One region of the Paenisporosarcina sp. P4_B8 genome, then DNA from elsewhere that is predicted to be linked to it. Evidence: predicted binding sites of a transcription regulator. Region 1 holds the regulator's gene; each other region holds the start of a gene.
What was found. Region 1 encodes Rex, which represses fermentation and respiration genes when NADH is low (regulators of the CRP and FNR family bind a similar motif). Its sites were predicted from a motif close to TTGTGAAATATTTCACAA; they were not measured.

Region 2: AC1DSK_RS07305 (cytochrome ubiquinol oxidase subunit I) is a predicted target of Rex. The motif match lies at 1,318-1,335, and genes of this name have one in related genera.
Region 3: AC1DSK_RS01545 (AtpZ/AtpI family protein) is a predicted target of Rex. The motif match lies at 2,040-2,057, and genes of this name have one in related genera.

Annotation. Positions count from the first base shown of each region.
Region 1 covers NZ_JBFUHX010000019.1:5,789-10,080, reverse strand. Annotated here, with positions in the region: gene AC1DSK_RS14900 (lysostaphin resistance A-like protein) at 1-462, shown strand, start outside; gene tatC (twin-arginine translocase subunit TatC) at 495-1,274, opposite strand; gene tatA (twin-arginine translocase TatA/TatE family subunit) at 1,296-1,490, opposite strand; gene AC1DSK_RS14885 (redox-sensing transcriptional repressor Rex) at 1,554-2,210, opposite strand; gene AC1DSK_RS14880 (ABC-F family ATP-binding cassette domain-containing protein) at 2,335-4,266, shown strand.
Region 2 covers NZ_JBFUHX010000006.1:3,216-7,507, forward strand. Annotated here, with positions in the region: gene AC1DSK_RS07295 (diacylglycerol kinase) at 1-651, shown strand, start outside; gene AC1DSK_RS07300 (NUDIX hydrolase) at 786-1,247, opposite strand; gene AC1DSK_RS07305 (cytochrome ubiquinol oxidase subunit I) at 1,537-2,883, shown strand; gene AC1DSK_RS07310 (cytochrome d ubiquinol oxidase subunit II) at 2,880-3,905, shown strand; gene cydS (cytochrome bd oxidase small subunit CydS family protein) at 3,920-4,027, shown strand; gene AC1DSK_RS07320 (GNAT family N-acetyltransferase) at 4,113-4,292, opposite strand, start outside.
Region 3 covers NZ_JBFUHX010000001.1:310,770-315,061, forward strand. Annotated here, with positions in the region: gene upp (uracil phosphoribosyltransferase) at 1-602, shown strand, start outside; gene wecB (non-hydrolyzing UDP-N-acetylglucosamine 2-epimerase) at 622-1,737, shown strand; gene AC1DSK_RS01545 (AtpZ/AtpI family protein) at 2,212-2,424, shown strand; gene atpB (F0F1 ATP synthase subunit A) at 2,665-3,375, shown strand; gene atpE (F0F1 ATP synthase subunit C) at 3,435-3,659, shown strand; gene atpF (F0F1 ATP synthase subunit B) at 3,810-4,292, shown strand, end outside.

The DNA of each region.
Region 1 (4,292 bases):
GGAATTGCCGGTTTCTTTATGGTTCTCTTCGGACAAGCCATTGCCTCGCTTATTGAACAATCCTTTGGCATCGAGCAGGAATCCGAAAATACCGCTTCACTAATACAAATTGCCGAAGCAGTGCCAATGGCGATTTTTGCGATTGCCTTGTTTGCCCCTATTCTTGAAGAACTGATTTTCAGACGGGTCATTTTCGGAAACCTTGTCCAAAAAACAAATTTCTTCATTGCAGGTGCAGTGAGTGCCATCGTATTTGCGATTATCCATTTTGATTTCACACACCTTTTACTCTATGCCGTGTCAGGATTTATATTCGCATTTTTATACTATAAAACTAGACGAATTTTGACTTCGATCATCTCCCATATGCTGTTGAATGGGTTTGTCGTATTGATTCAATTAAATATGGAGAACATTGAACGCTATCAAAAGTATTTAGAATCACTATCCAATTCACAATAAGAAAAGCACTAAAAGCAAAAAGCCTTCCACCATTATAGAGGTGGAAGGCTTTCATTTTGGCGTTTCGCTTCTTCGATTTTTTGAAGAGCTTCTGCCTTTATATATTTGCGATAGCCTATTTTGGCTATGACAATGCTGAATTCAAACAGCACGATGAGAGGAAGTGTAACCAAAACGTGCGACATAATATCTGGTGGCGTTAAAATATCCGCAACCACCACAAGCACAAGGTAAATATACTTGCGATACTTGGTCAGCATCATCGGTGTCAAAATCCCTAATCGTGTCAGGAACAGCAAGATAACCGGCATTTGGAAAACAAAACCGAATGGAATGGTCAATTGAAACAGGAATTCGAAGTATTCATTGATCCCGATTGTCTGTACAATGTTCAGATCAGCTGATAAGTCAGCCATGAAATGGATGACAAATGGGAATACGACATAGTAGGAAAATGAAACCCCTGCTATAAATAACAAAAAGATAAACGGAATGTAGCTAAGAGTTGCCGTTCGCTCTTTTTGATAGAGTCCTGGAGAAATGAATGCCCAAATTTGATATAAAATGAGTGGGGATGTCATGACTATTGCCAAAACCATCATTACGGAAATTAATATTTTAAATGGATCCGTAATTTTAAATGCATTCAATGTTATGTTGCGTGCTTCTTCACTTACCTGCAAAAATTCTATCAGTGGGCCAGCCAGGAAATAGCTGATGATCACTGCTATAACAAAGAAAACGACGATTATCATCAGTCGTTTTCTTAATTCAATAATATGTTCAACTGTAGTCATGTCTCTTTCTTCCATCAGAAAAACACCCTAACGTACTTACTTATCTTCTTCTATCTTTTTCTTCTTATTATGATCGTCATCTTCGTCGTCATCGACTAGACCTCTTGTTGCATTTTTGAATTCGCGAAGCGAACTGCCGAATGCTCGTCCCAGTTCAGGAAGCTTTTTCGGACCGAATACAAGTAAAGCCACTACCACAATCAATAAAATACTCAATGGACCTGTAGGCATGATAGGCACCTCCTCGTGTCTATATTTATTTTAACGCATTTTTGCTTAGTTTGCTATTTGCTTCTATGAATTATGTGTGAACGTTTCTTCATCCTGTTTAATGAAGTAAATCAGTGTTTGCAGCTCTACTGACAAATCAATGGTATGAACACGTATCGTATCAGGGACAGTCAGACGAATCGGCGTGAAGTTCAAAATCCCTTTTACGGATGTTTTCGTTAATCGGTCCGTTACTTCCTGCGCTGCTCTTGAAGGCACGGTTAAAATCACGAGTTCGATTCCGTATTCCTGTATTTTTTCTTCTAGCTTGCTTGGCTCGAAGATCGGGATGTCACTAAGCATCATCCCATCTTCCGTTGCACTTGTATCAAATGCCACTACAATTCGGGTGTTATGATTTTTATGGAAGTTGTATTTCAGAAATGCCGTCCCTAAACTACCTACACCTATTAATGCGACATTCGTTTCTTCATCCTGATCGAGTGTTTGACGGAAAAATGCCAACAGATTTGGCACATCATAACCGTAACCTTTTTTGCCTAACGCACCAAAATGTGAAAAGTCCCGGCGAATAGTTGCTGAATCTATTTTCATCGCTTCACTCAGTTCCTGTGAAGATACCCTTTTCTTCCCTGCGTTCGAGAAGTTTTGGATGAATCGGTAATAGAGAGGTAATCTTTTAGTTGTAGCTTGTGGAATTTTAAGCGGTTCTTGTTTCATGCCGTTCCTCCTGCATTCAAGCGAAATCGCTTTCATCTTACATGAGTAGATGAGAGAAGTAAAGTTCAGTCGTTGCATGAGTTCCTGGCATCCATTAAACTAAGTGAGAACTGAGGTGGAATTCATGATTGTCTTACAAGTGAATCAATTATATAAATCGTTTGTCGTCGATGAAATATTAAGCGGTGTCAAACTTGAAATCAACCATCGTGACCGTGTGGCTTTAGTCGGACGAAACGGTGCCGGAAAGTCGACACTCCTGAAAATCATTGCAGGTGAAATGTCGTATGACTCTGGAGAAATCATCATTCCTAAAGGCACAAAAGTCGGTTATATGGAACAACATGCAGGCATTGACTCCGACTTATCCATTTGGGACGAAATGATGACCATTTTTGAGCATCACCGGGCTGCTGAAAGAGAATTGCGTTCCCTGGAACAGCAAATGGCGAATCCCGAAGTATATGAAAACGCTGAGTCTTATGCGCGTATCATGTCTGACTATGACAATAAACAAGTGGCATTCAAAGACTCCGGTGGCTATCAGTATGAAGCGGATACCCGTTCCGTCCTTCACGGAATGCAATTCTTCCCTGAAGAATACACAAAACCAATTCAATCGCTATCGGGTGGTCAAAAAACTCGACTGGCATTGGCTAAATTATTATTAACAAAGCCAGATTTACTGATTCTTGATGAGCCGACGAACCATTTGGACATCGATACGCTCAGTTGGCTGGAGCGTTATCTTCAAGGATATCCTGGTGCGATACTTATCGTTTCGCATGACCGTTACTTCCTTGATCAAGTCGTGAACTTTGTATATGAAGTTTCCCGTCACAAAGTGAAACGTTTTGTAGGTAATTATAGTGCTTACTTGGATGAAAAGGCCAAGACGTACGAACGCGATATGAAAACATTTGATAAGCAACAAGAGGAAAAAGCTAAACTTGAAGATTTTGTTCAACGTAACCTTGCACGGGCTTCCACGACTAAGATGTCACAGTCGCGTCGCAAAGTATTGGAGAAAACGGATTGGATGGATTCGCCGGACGGGGATGAAAAATCTGCGAATTTCGGATTTTCTATTGACCGTCAAAGTGGCAATGACGTCTTGAAAGTGCAGGATGTAACAGTCGGTTATTCTGGGAAACCTGTCTCTCAGGACGTCAATCTCCGTGTATTCCGTGAAGACCGCATCGCCCTGGTCGGACCGAACGGTGTCGGGAAATCCACTTTACTGAAAACGGTGGTTAAGGATATCCCACCGATTGATGGATCCATACATTACGGGACCAATGTTCAATTCGGTTACTATGACCAGGAACAGGCAAAATTGACGGGAACTCGCTCCGTACTGAGAGAATTGTGGGACGAATGGCCATTAATGAATGAGAAAGATGTCCGGAATGTGTTAGGACGATTCCTGTTCAGTGGTGATGATGTGACTAAATCGATTTCTTCATTATCAGGCGGTGAAAAAGCGCGTGTTGCTTTGGCGAAACTGATGATGCTGAAAGCCAACACCTTGATTCTCGATGAGCCAACTAACCATTTGGATCTTGATAGCAAAGAAGTACTGGAGAATGCCTTAATCGATTATCCCGGTACGATCCTATTCGTATCACATGACCGCTACTTTATTAACCGGATTGCCACGAAAGTGATTGAGTTATCAAGTGATGGTGCCTTTGAATATTTAGGTGATTACGATTACTATGTCGAAAAGAAAAAAGAGTTAGAAGAAATTCGAGCTGAGCAAGCAGGTCCTAAAGCAATAGAAGCTGCAACGGCGAAGCAATCCACTTCTACCATCGATAAAGAGGCAAAGAAACGGGAACGACAAATCACAAGACGCTTGGAAGAACTTGAAACTCAATTACAAACAATTGAGGAACAAATTAATGCTGTGGAAGAAAAATTATGTGACCCAGCCATTTTCCAAGATCATACGCAATTAATGACCCTTCAAACAGAGCTAGATGCTTATAAAGAAGAACAAGAAACATTCATGACAGAATGGGTTGAATTAGAAGAAGAGTTAGAATCATATTAACTGTTACCGCATGTCAAAACATGCGG
Region 2 (4,292 bases), on a different contig from region 1:
CTAATCCCAATGGGAACGACTAATGACTTTGCGCGCGCACTTCGAATTCCTCGAGATATTGATAAGGCAGTGAACATTATTTTGGCGAATGATACAATTCCCGTTGATGTTGGCGTTGTCAATGATCGCTATTTTATTAATATCGCGGGCGGCGGGAAAATAACTGAGTTAACGTATGACGTACCGAGTAAGTTGAAAACTGTACTTGGTCAACTCGCATATTATTTAAAAGGAATTGAAATGCTGCCGTCTATTCGCGCTTCCCAAGTAAGGATAGAATACGATGGGGAAGTGTTTGATGACGAAGCGATGATGTTTCTTGTGGGCCTGACAAATTCAGTAGGTGGATTTGAAAAACTTGCTCCCGACTCGAGCGTCAATGATGGCCTATTTACGTTACTCATTTTGAGAAAGTGTAACATTGCCGAGTTTATTCGATTGGCAACCCTTGCAATACGTGGTGAGCATTTGGAAGATCCTCATGTTGTTTATAAAAAAGCCAAACATATCACTGTATCAGCAGACGATCATGTCCAACTAAATTTAGACGGTGAATACGGTGGGAATGCACCAGCGGTATTTGAAAATTTATATCGTCATATTGAAGTGTTTGTTCCTATCAACGACATTCGTGAACAAGACCGTCCATAATTAAATTAATTTGTAGAGCATTTCCTGGAAGACCAGGAAATGCTCTTTGTTCTTTTTATAGTAACTTGTAAAGAAAGTATTCATTTACCGGTTTTCCATCAATCATCAATGTATGGATTATCTCTCCTTTTACTTCAATCGGTCGATTCCTCATGTCTCTTTCTTCTCAGACTTAGCATCTCAACTGCAACATCCTGTGCACCTGCAAGTTTTGGCAACGTTCCGAGTGGCTCCCAACGGAACTGGAATGTAAGGCCGTTATCTAGTCCATCACAAACCACAAGGTGCTCCCAATTTTGTTGGTCACCTGCATAATCCAGATGAAAAAAATTACGTTCATGTACTGTGTCTTTTCCATTCGGATAATAGTTATACTTGTGGATTTTTCCAATAAAGGACAGATTGTCACGCGTGATACCTGTTTCTTCATTAATTTCCCGGTACAATGCATCAATTAGTTGCTCGTCTTCTTCGATTGTTCCGGCTGGAACTTGCAAGCCTGCTTCCGGATGTTCTTTGTGCTCGAAAACAAGTAATTCCAAATTGGGTGCCAGGCCTTTTGTTATGTACGCCAACACTTTACGCTTCGTTTTCATCGCATTCACCTCGAAAATTAAGTATGATTTACTTAGAATACAAAATGCTCAGAACTTTCGCAATATCAATATGTGATAGTTTTCACATTTCCTTCACAGGGACGTGACAAAATCGATACATCCCGTGATTTTGAACGGCTCTAATTGGGGTATGATAGAAAGTAAGGAAGGTGACGACATGTATAAAAAACAAGAGAAAAAGTTGATGTGGCTTGCGTTTATTGTGGCAACCATTATGATGTTGTCGATAATAGGTAGGATTTTCTGAAGTTAATAGGAGGGGATTCAAGTGGGGAATGAAGAAGCAGTATTTTTTAGTAGGATATTAACTGAACTTACGCTATCGTTTCATATTATCTATGCCACCATTGGGGTAGGTATTCCGCTCATGATTATGATCGCCCAGTGGGTGGGAATCAAGAAAAATGATGAACATTACATTCTTCTCGCAAGACGTTGGGCACGTGGTTTCGTCATCACAGTTGCAGTGGGCGTAGTCACAGGGACGGCCATTGGTCTCCAACTTTCATTACTATGGCCGAACTTTATGGAGCTGGCAGGTAATGTGATAGCTTTGCCATTATTCATGGAAACGTTCGCGTTTTTCTTTGAAGCCATATTTTTAGGGATTTATTTATATACATGGGATCGATTTGAAAATCAAAAGAAACATTTATTATTACTGATTCCGGTTGCAGTCGGGGCATCATTTTCAGCGGTATTTATTACGATTGTGAATGCATTCATGAATGCTCCTCAAGGATTTGACTTGGTAGATGGGGAATTGATTAACATCAATCCTCTGCTGGCCATGTTCAACCCTGCAATGCCTACTAAAGTGGCGCATGTTGTTGTGACAGCCTACATGACGGCAGCATTTGTGCTTGCTTCGATTGCTGCTTACCGATTATTGAGAGGCTCCAATCATGTGTACCATAAAAAAGCCTTGTTTTTGACATTGAAGCTCGGCCTTATCTTCTCTATTGCATCGGCGATTATCGGGGACTTCTCCGGGAAATATTTGGCGGAGTACCAGCCTGAAAAACTCGCTGCTGCGGAATGGCATTTTGAGACGGAAGAAAATGCTTCGTTAGTCATGTACGGCGTTCTGGACGATGGGGAAGTTAAGTATGCCATCAAAATTCCATATGTGCTGAGTATTCTTGCCCATGGCGACCCATTCTCTGAAGTTAAGGGACTTGATCAAGTGCCTGATGATGTAGAACCACCACTGTACATTCATTACTTATTTGACATGATGGTGACTATCGGCATGTGGCTAGCTTTCCTTTCTGCCGTCTATGTATTCGCGGTATGGAGAAAGTGGTCGATTGTACAGACGAAATGGTTCAGATGGCTGCTTGTTGCGAGCGGACCGTTAGCAGTACTGGCAATTGAATTCGGTTGGTGGCTCGCAGAAGTAGGCCGTCAGCCTTGGATTTTGCGAAACATCATGCGAGTGGAGGATGCGGCTACGACCAGTGGCCAAGTGGATTTAATGCTGGTGCTATTTGCCGGTCTATATCTGATTCTTGGAGTAGGTAGTGTCGTCATTCTCCGACGCATGTTCAAGAAGAATCCAGTGGAGCAAGAAATTGAGGATAGACGCAAAGAAAAAGGCGGTGACTTCGTATGACGCTCGAAATAGTCGGACTTTCTGTCTTATGGATTTTCCTGTTTGGCTACTTGATAATCGGATCCATCGACTTTGGTGCAGGTTTCTTCAATGCATATAACACACTGACTAGGCGTGACCATATCCTGACGAACATTATTGAGCGCTACCTCTCACCTGTATGGGAAGTAACAAATGTATTTCTCGTTTTCTTCTTCGTCGGGATTATCGGTTTCTTCCCTAAAACTGCATTCTACTATGGGACGACGTTATTGGTTCCTGCAAGCATCGCGATCATCCTGCTTGCAATCCGCGGATCCTATTACGCATTTGCGATGTATGGCTCATATGGGCATAAAGGATATACCTTCATGTACGGGTTATCCGGTTTGTTTATCCCAGCATCACTTTCGATCGTTTTGACGATTTCCGAAGGCGGATTCATCTCGATGGTAAATGACCATCCCGTCTTGGATTACTGGAAGCTCTTTACGAGTCCGTTGACCTGGAGCATTGTTGTATTGAGCATCGCGGCACTGCTTTATATTTCTGCTGTCTTCCTGACTTGGTATGCCAATAAAGCAGGTGACCGATCGGCAACTGAATTGCTTCGTAAGTATTCGCTCATTTGGGCATTGCCAACGATTATCACAGCAGGTGGAATCATCTTCGAGCTTCGCGGACATAATCCGGAACACTATGCGCGCATTCTTGATTTATGGTGGGTGTTTGGTATCTCATTCCTGATGTTTGTCGGAACGGTATGGCTGATTTTGAAACGTAAAAATTATGGCTTGGCGTTCGGTTTGTTGACTGGGCAGTTTGCCTTGGCATTCTTCGGCTATGGGATTTCACATTATCCGTACCTGTTATATCCTTATTTGACGATTTACGATAGTTTCACGAACGAAGCGATGGCCATCGCCTTGATTGTTGCTTTCATTGCGGGACTTGGATTATTGCTTCCATCCTTGTATTTATTGTTGAAGTTGTTCCTGTTCAATAAAGACTACGTTCGTGGGAATAAAGATAACCACGCCTAAAGGAGGCCAATCATATGACGGATTTTATGATTTTTTACGCACCATTCATCGTCCTCATCGGTGCCATCATCACAGCATTTTGGTTTGCCCCAAAAGACGGACCATTACGAAAAAAAGAATAGGTAAATGAAAACGCTTGGATATGATTGAATATCCAAGCGTTTTTTTATTCTGGTTAAATAGTTGAAACCAAAACCTGTTTTACGTTTAGGTTCGATGATGACCTTCTTCAATTTCACCTGTAGGTTTAAATCTGATTTTTTCGTATGTAACAATGGCACGGACATTATCATGTATGACGGACAGATAAATTTCATCGCATGCCAATTCCTCGATCATTGCTTGAATGACCAATTTCAACGCAGGAGTCCCATAACCCTCGTTGGG
Region 3 (4,292 bases), on a different contig from region 1:
CATTGATCCAACATAAATTAACATACATCCGTGACAAGAAGACGGGTACGAAAGAATTTCGCGAATTGGTAGATGAAGTAGCAACATTGATGGCTTTTGAAATTACACGCGATATGCCTCTTGATGATGTTGAAGTAGAAACTCCAGTAACAACAGCTAAAGCAAAAGTTTTATCTGGTAAAAAATTAGGCATCGTGCCAATTTTGCGTGCCGGTATCGGTATGGTAGACGGTATTTTAACATTAATCCCAGCGGCTAAAGTCGGACACATTGGCTTATACCGTGATCCAGAAACTTTACAGCCTATCGAATATTATGTGAAGCTCCCAGCGGACGTTGAAGAGCGTGATTTTATATTAGTTGACCCAATGCTTGCAACGGGTGGATCTGCACTTGTTGCAATCAATGCTTTGAAAAACCGCGGTGCAAAAAGCATTAAATTTATGTGCTTAATCGCTGCTCCAGAAGGTGTAGAGGTTCTTCAACAAGCGCACCCTGATGTTGATATCTACATTGCTGCCCTTGACGAAAAATTGGACGACCACGGTTACATCGTGCCAGGACTTGGCGATGCAGGTGACCGTTTGTTCGGAACAAAATAAGTAAGGAAGTGCTTTGACCTTGACGAAAAAATGGAAAGTCATGACGATTTTTGGGACACGCCCAGAAGCAATTAAAATGGCACCACTCGTATTGGAACTAGAAAAACATACAGACGAAATCGAATCCATCGTGACGGTAACGGCGCAACATCGCCAAATGCTTGACCAAGTATTGGACACATTCGGCATCACACCCGACTTCGATTTGAACATTATGAAAGACCGACAAACTTTAATCGACGTGACAACACGTGGACTTGAAGGATTGGATGCAGTCATGAAAGAAGCGAAGCCGGACATCGTCTTGGTACATGGCGATACGACAACGACTTTCATTGCAAGCTTAGCAGCTTTCTATAACCAAATCGCAGTTGGTCACGTAGAAGCGGGACTTCGTACATTTAATAAATACTCACCATACCCTGAGGAAATGAACCGCCAATTAACTGGTGTTATGGCAGACCTTCATTTCTCACCGACGGAAGTATCTGCAGATAACCTTCGCCGTGAAAACAAACCGGAAGATCGCATTGTCGTAACAGGCAACACGGCGATTGACGCGTTGAAAACAACGGTTCGCGAAGAGTACTCGCATCCTGTACTGGAACAAATCGGCTCAGACCGCATGATTTTATTGACGGCACACCGTCGTGAAAACTTGGGTGAACCGATGCGCAACATGTTCCGTGCAATCAAACGTTTGATTGAAGAACATGACGACGTACAAGTTGTCTACCCAGTTCATATGAACCCTGCTGTACGTGAAGTAGCAAATGAAGTCCTTGGAAATGATCCACGTATTCACTTGATCGAGCCTCTAGAAGTACTCGATTTCCATAACTTCGCAGCACGTTCTTTCATTATATTGACTGATTCAGGCGGCGTGCAGGAAGAAGCACCTTCTTTAGGGAAACCGGTTCTTGTATTGCGCGATACGACTGAACGTCCAGAAGGAATCGCGGCAGGAACATTGAAGCTAGCGGGTACGGACGAAGAAACAATTTATGGTTTAGCAAAAGAATTGCTTACGAACGAAGAAGCTTATGCATCAATGTCTCATGCATCCAACCCGTATGGTGACGGTGAAGCATCAAGTCGAATCGTTGAAGCGCTGAAAGTCTATTTAAATAAGTAGCAAAAAGGAAAAGGGACAGCCTCGGCAGTCCCTTTCACTATGACATTGTTAGGGAATTGAATCCGAAAACGTGAATTTTAGATATAGTTGTCCGAATTCTAGATAAACGTAGGTGAAATCTAGATAACGCTACTCGAATTGAAGATATCACCACACAAAATGCAGATAACCTTCTTCGAATACGAGATAACCTCGAGATAACCACTACTAACCAATCTGCACCAGCACCAAAATAGAGTTATTTCATAACAACTCAGCCTGCTGTTTGCAAATTTGTCGACAATATGTCGATTGAGGCGACTTTGTGAAGTTTTTCACGGGAATCAATTGACATCATTTTACCCCTATTGTATGCTTACAAAGGGTATGAATGAGAGGGCTTTCATGTGTATAATTCACGTTGAAACCTTGTCGTATCTGCTTTCTATCAGATTCGCGATTTTTACAAAGTCATGCAAAAACGTGAGGATCACCATGCGTCAAACGAGACGTCCTTTACAAGAAATGGCCCTTTATTCAGCTATTCTCTCACAACTTGTTGGTTCTATTTTAATAGGAGTTTTCACTGGAATGTGGCTCGATGACAAAATAGACACCACCCCGATATTTTTAGTGCTTTTTCTGTTCATTGGCCTTGCAGTCGGTGTAACAGCCATGATCTTGACCATTCGAAAGAGTGAATCATGATTTAGACCGTTATTTATGTATAGGAAGAAACTCATATAACAGTTTCAACAGTAAGACCATACATAGAAACAACTTTCCGTTTAAACACCCTTTGCAACAATTTCTTTCGGTTTGACATGAAGAATGTCGAAATCAGGAAGAAGCATGAATTTAGTAATCTCGATTGTCTTCTATTAATAGTGGACAGGATTATATACATGAAAAACTCTATACCGAATTGTGAAAGAGAGGTGAATGCACGTGCATCATGAGAACCCGACGGTGGTATGGCTTGGGCTTACGTTCAACCTATCAAACGTTATGATGCTAACAGTAACGGCACTTATCGTTCTATTAATCGCAGTAGTTTCTACTCGGAACTTAAGTTTAAAGCCAACTGGTATGCAAAATTTTATGGAGTGGTTAATGGACTTCGTAAAAGGGATTATCAAAAGCAATATGGACTGGAATACAGGTGGACGATTCCATGTTCTAGGTATTACTCTTATCATGTTCATCTTTGTAGCGAACATGTTAGGTCTACCATTTTCAATCGTTATCAATGGTGAATTGTGGTGGAAATCTCCAACCGCAGATCCAATCGTAACGATGACGTTAGCGGTTATGGTCATGATATTAACTCATTACTATGGCATCAAGTTAAAAGGTCTTTCCGAGTACGGAAAAGATTTCTTAAAACCTCTACCGTTCCTTCTGCCCCTTAAGATTGTAGAAGAGTTCGCCAATACGGTGACACTTGGTCTTCGACTTTACGGGAACATTTATGCAGGGGAAGTATTGCTAGGGTTACTAGCAGGTATTGGTGGCGCAAGTATTTTTGGTTTTGCAGGAGCATTGATTCCAACATTAGCTTGGCAAGGTTTCTCGATTTTCGTCGGAACGATTCAATCGTTCATCTTCGTCATTTTAACAATGGTTTATATGTCTCACAAAGTGAGTCATGATCATTAAGTATAACTTGTTCAATACTTGAACAAAGAAAAAACAAATTTCAAGGAGGCAACACACACATGGAAGGTTCAATTGGAGTATTAGCAGCAGCAATCGCAATCGGTTTAGGAGCTCTAGGAGCAGGTATCGGTAACGGATTAATCGTATCAAAAACAATCGAAGGTATGGCTCGCCAACCTGAAGCACGTGGATTATTACAAACAACAATGTACATCGGGGTTGCATTAGTAGAAGCCCTTCCTATCATCGCAGTAGTTATCGCGTTCATCGTTTTAAATAAATAATATATATATACTCACAAATGGTAATGGCGAAGTTGATCTTTGACGATTCTTCGTCATTCTCTTATGAATATTGGTCGTTTTTAAACATAGAAAATCCATCTGTTTAGATTCAGATAAAGACTTGAAGCTCTTGAAGGGAGTGAAACAATCGTGTTTTTGGATTACCTCGTCCTAAATGCCACTACAGAACATGCTGTAAAAGCACTTAACACTGGTGACATTTTTGCTACTTTAATCGTTTTCATCCTTTTAATGGTCCTATTGAAGAAATTCGCATGGGGTCCGTTGATGGGAGTAATGAAGCAACGTGAAGAGTTAATTGTTAGTGAAATCGAAGCAGCTGAAAAAAGCCGCCAAGAATCACATCAATTACTTGAAGAACAACGTGCCTTATTAAAAGAAGCACGCACAGAAGCACAAGCGATTGTTGAAAACGCGAAGCAACAAGGCGATGCACAACGTGAAGAAATCATCACAACTGCACGCGCTGAAGCAGGCCGTTTGAAAGAATCAGCTGTCCGTGAGATTGAAACAGAAAAAGAAAAAGCTATCGCAGCAGTACGCGAAGAAGTTGTATCTCTATCTGTTCTTGCAGCATCTAAAGTTCTTGGAAAACAAATTTCTGAAGAAGAT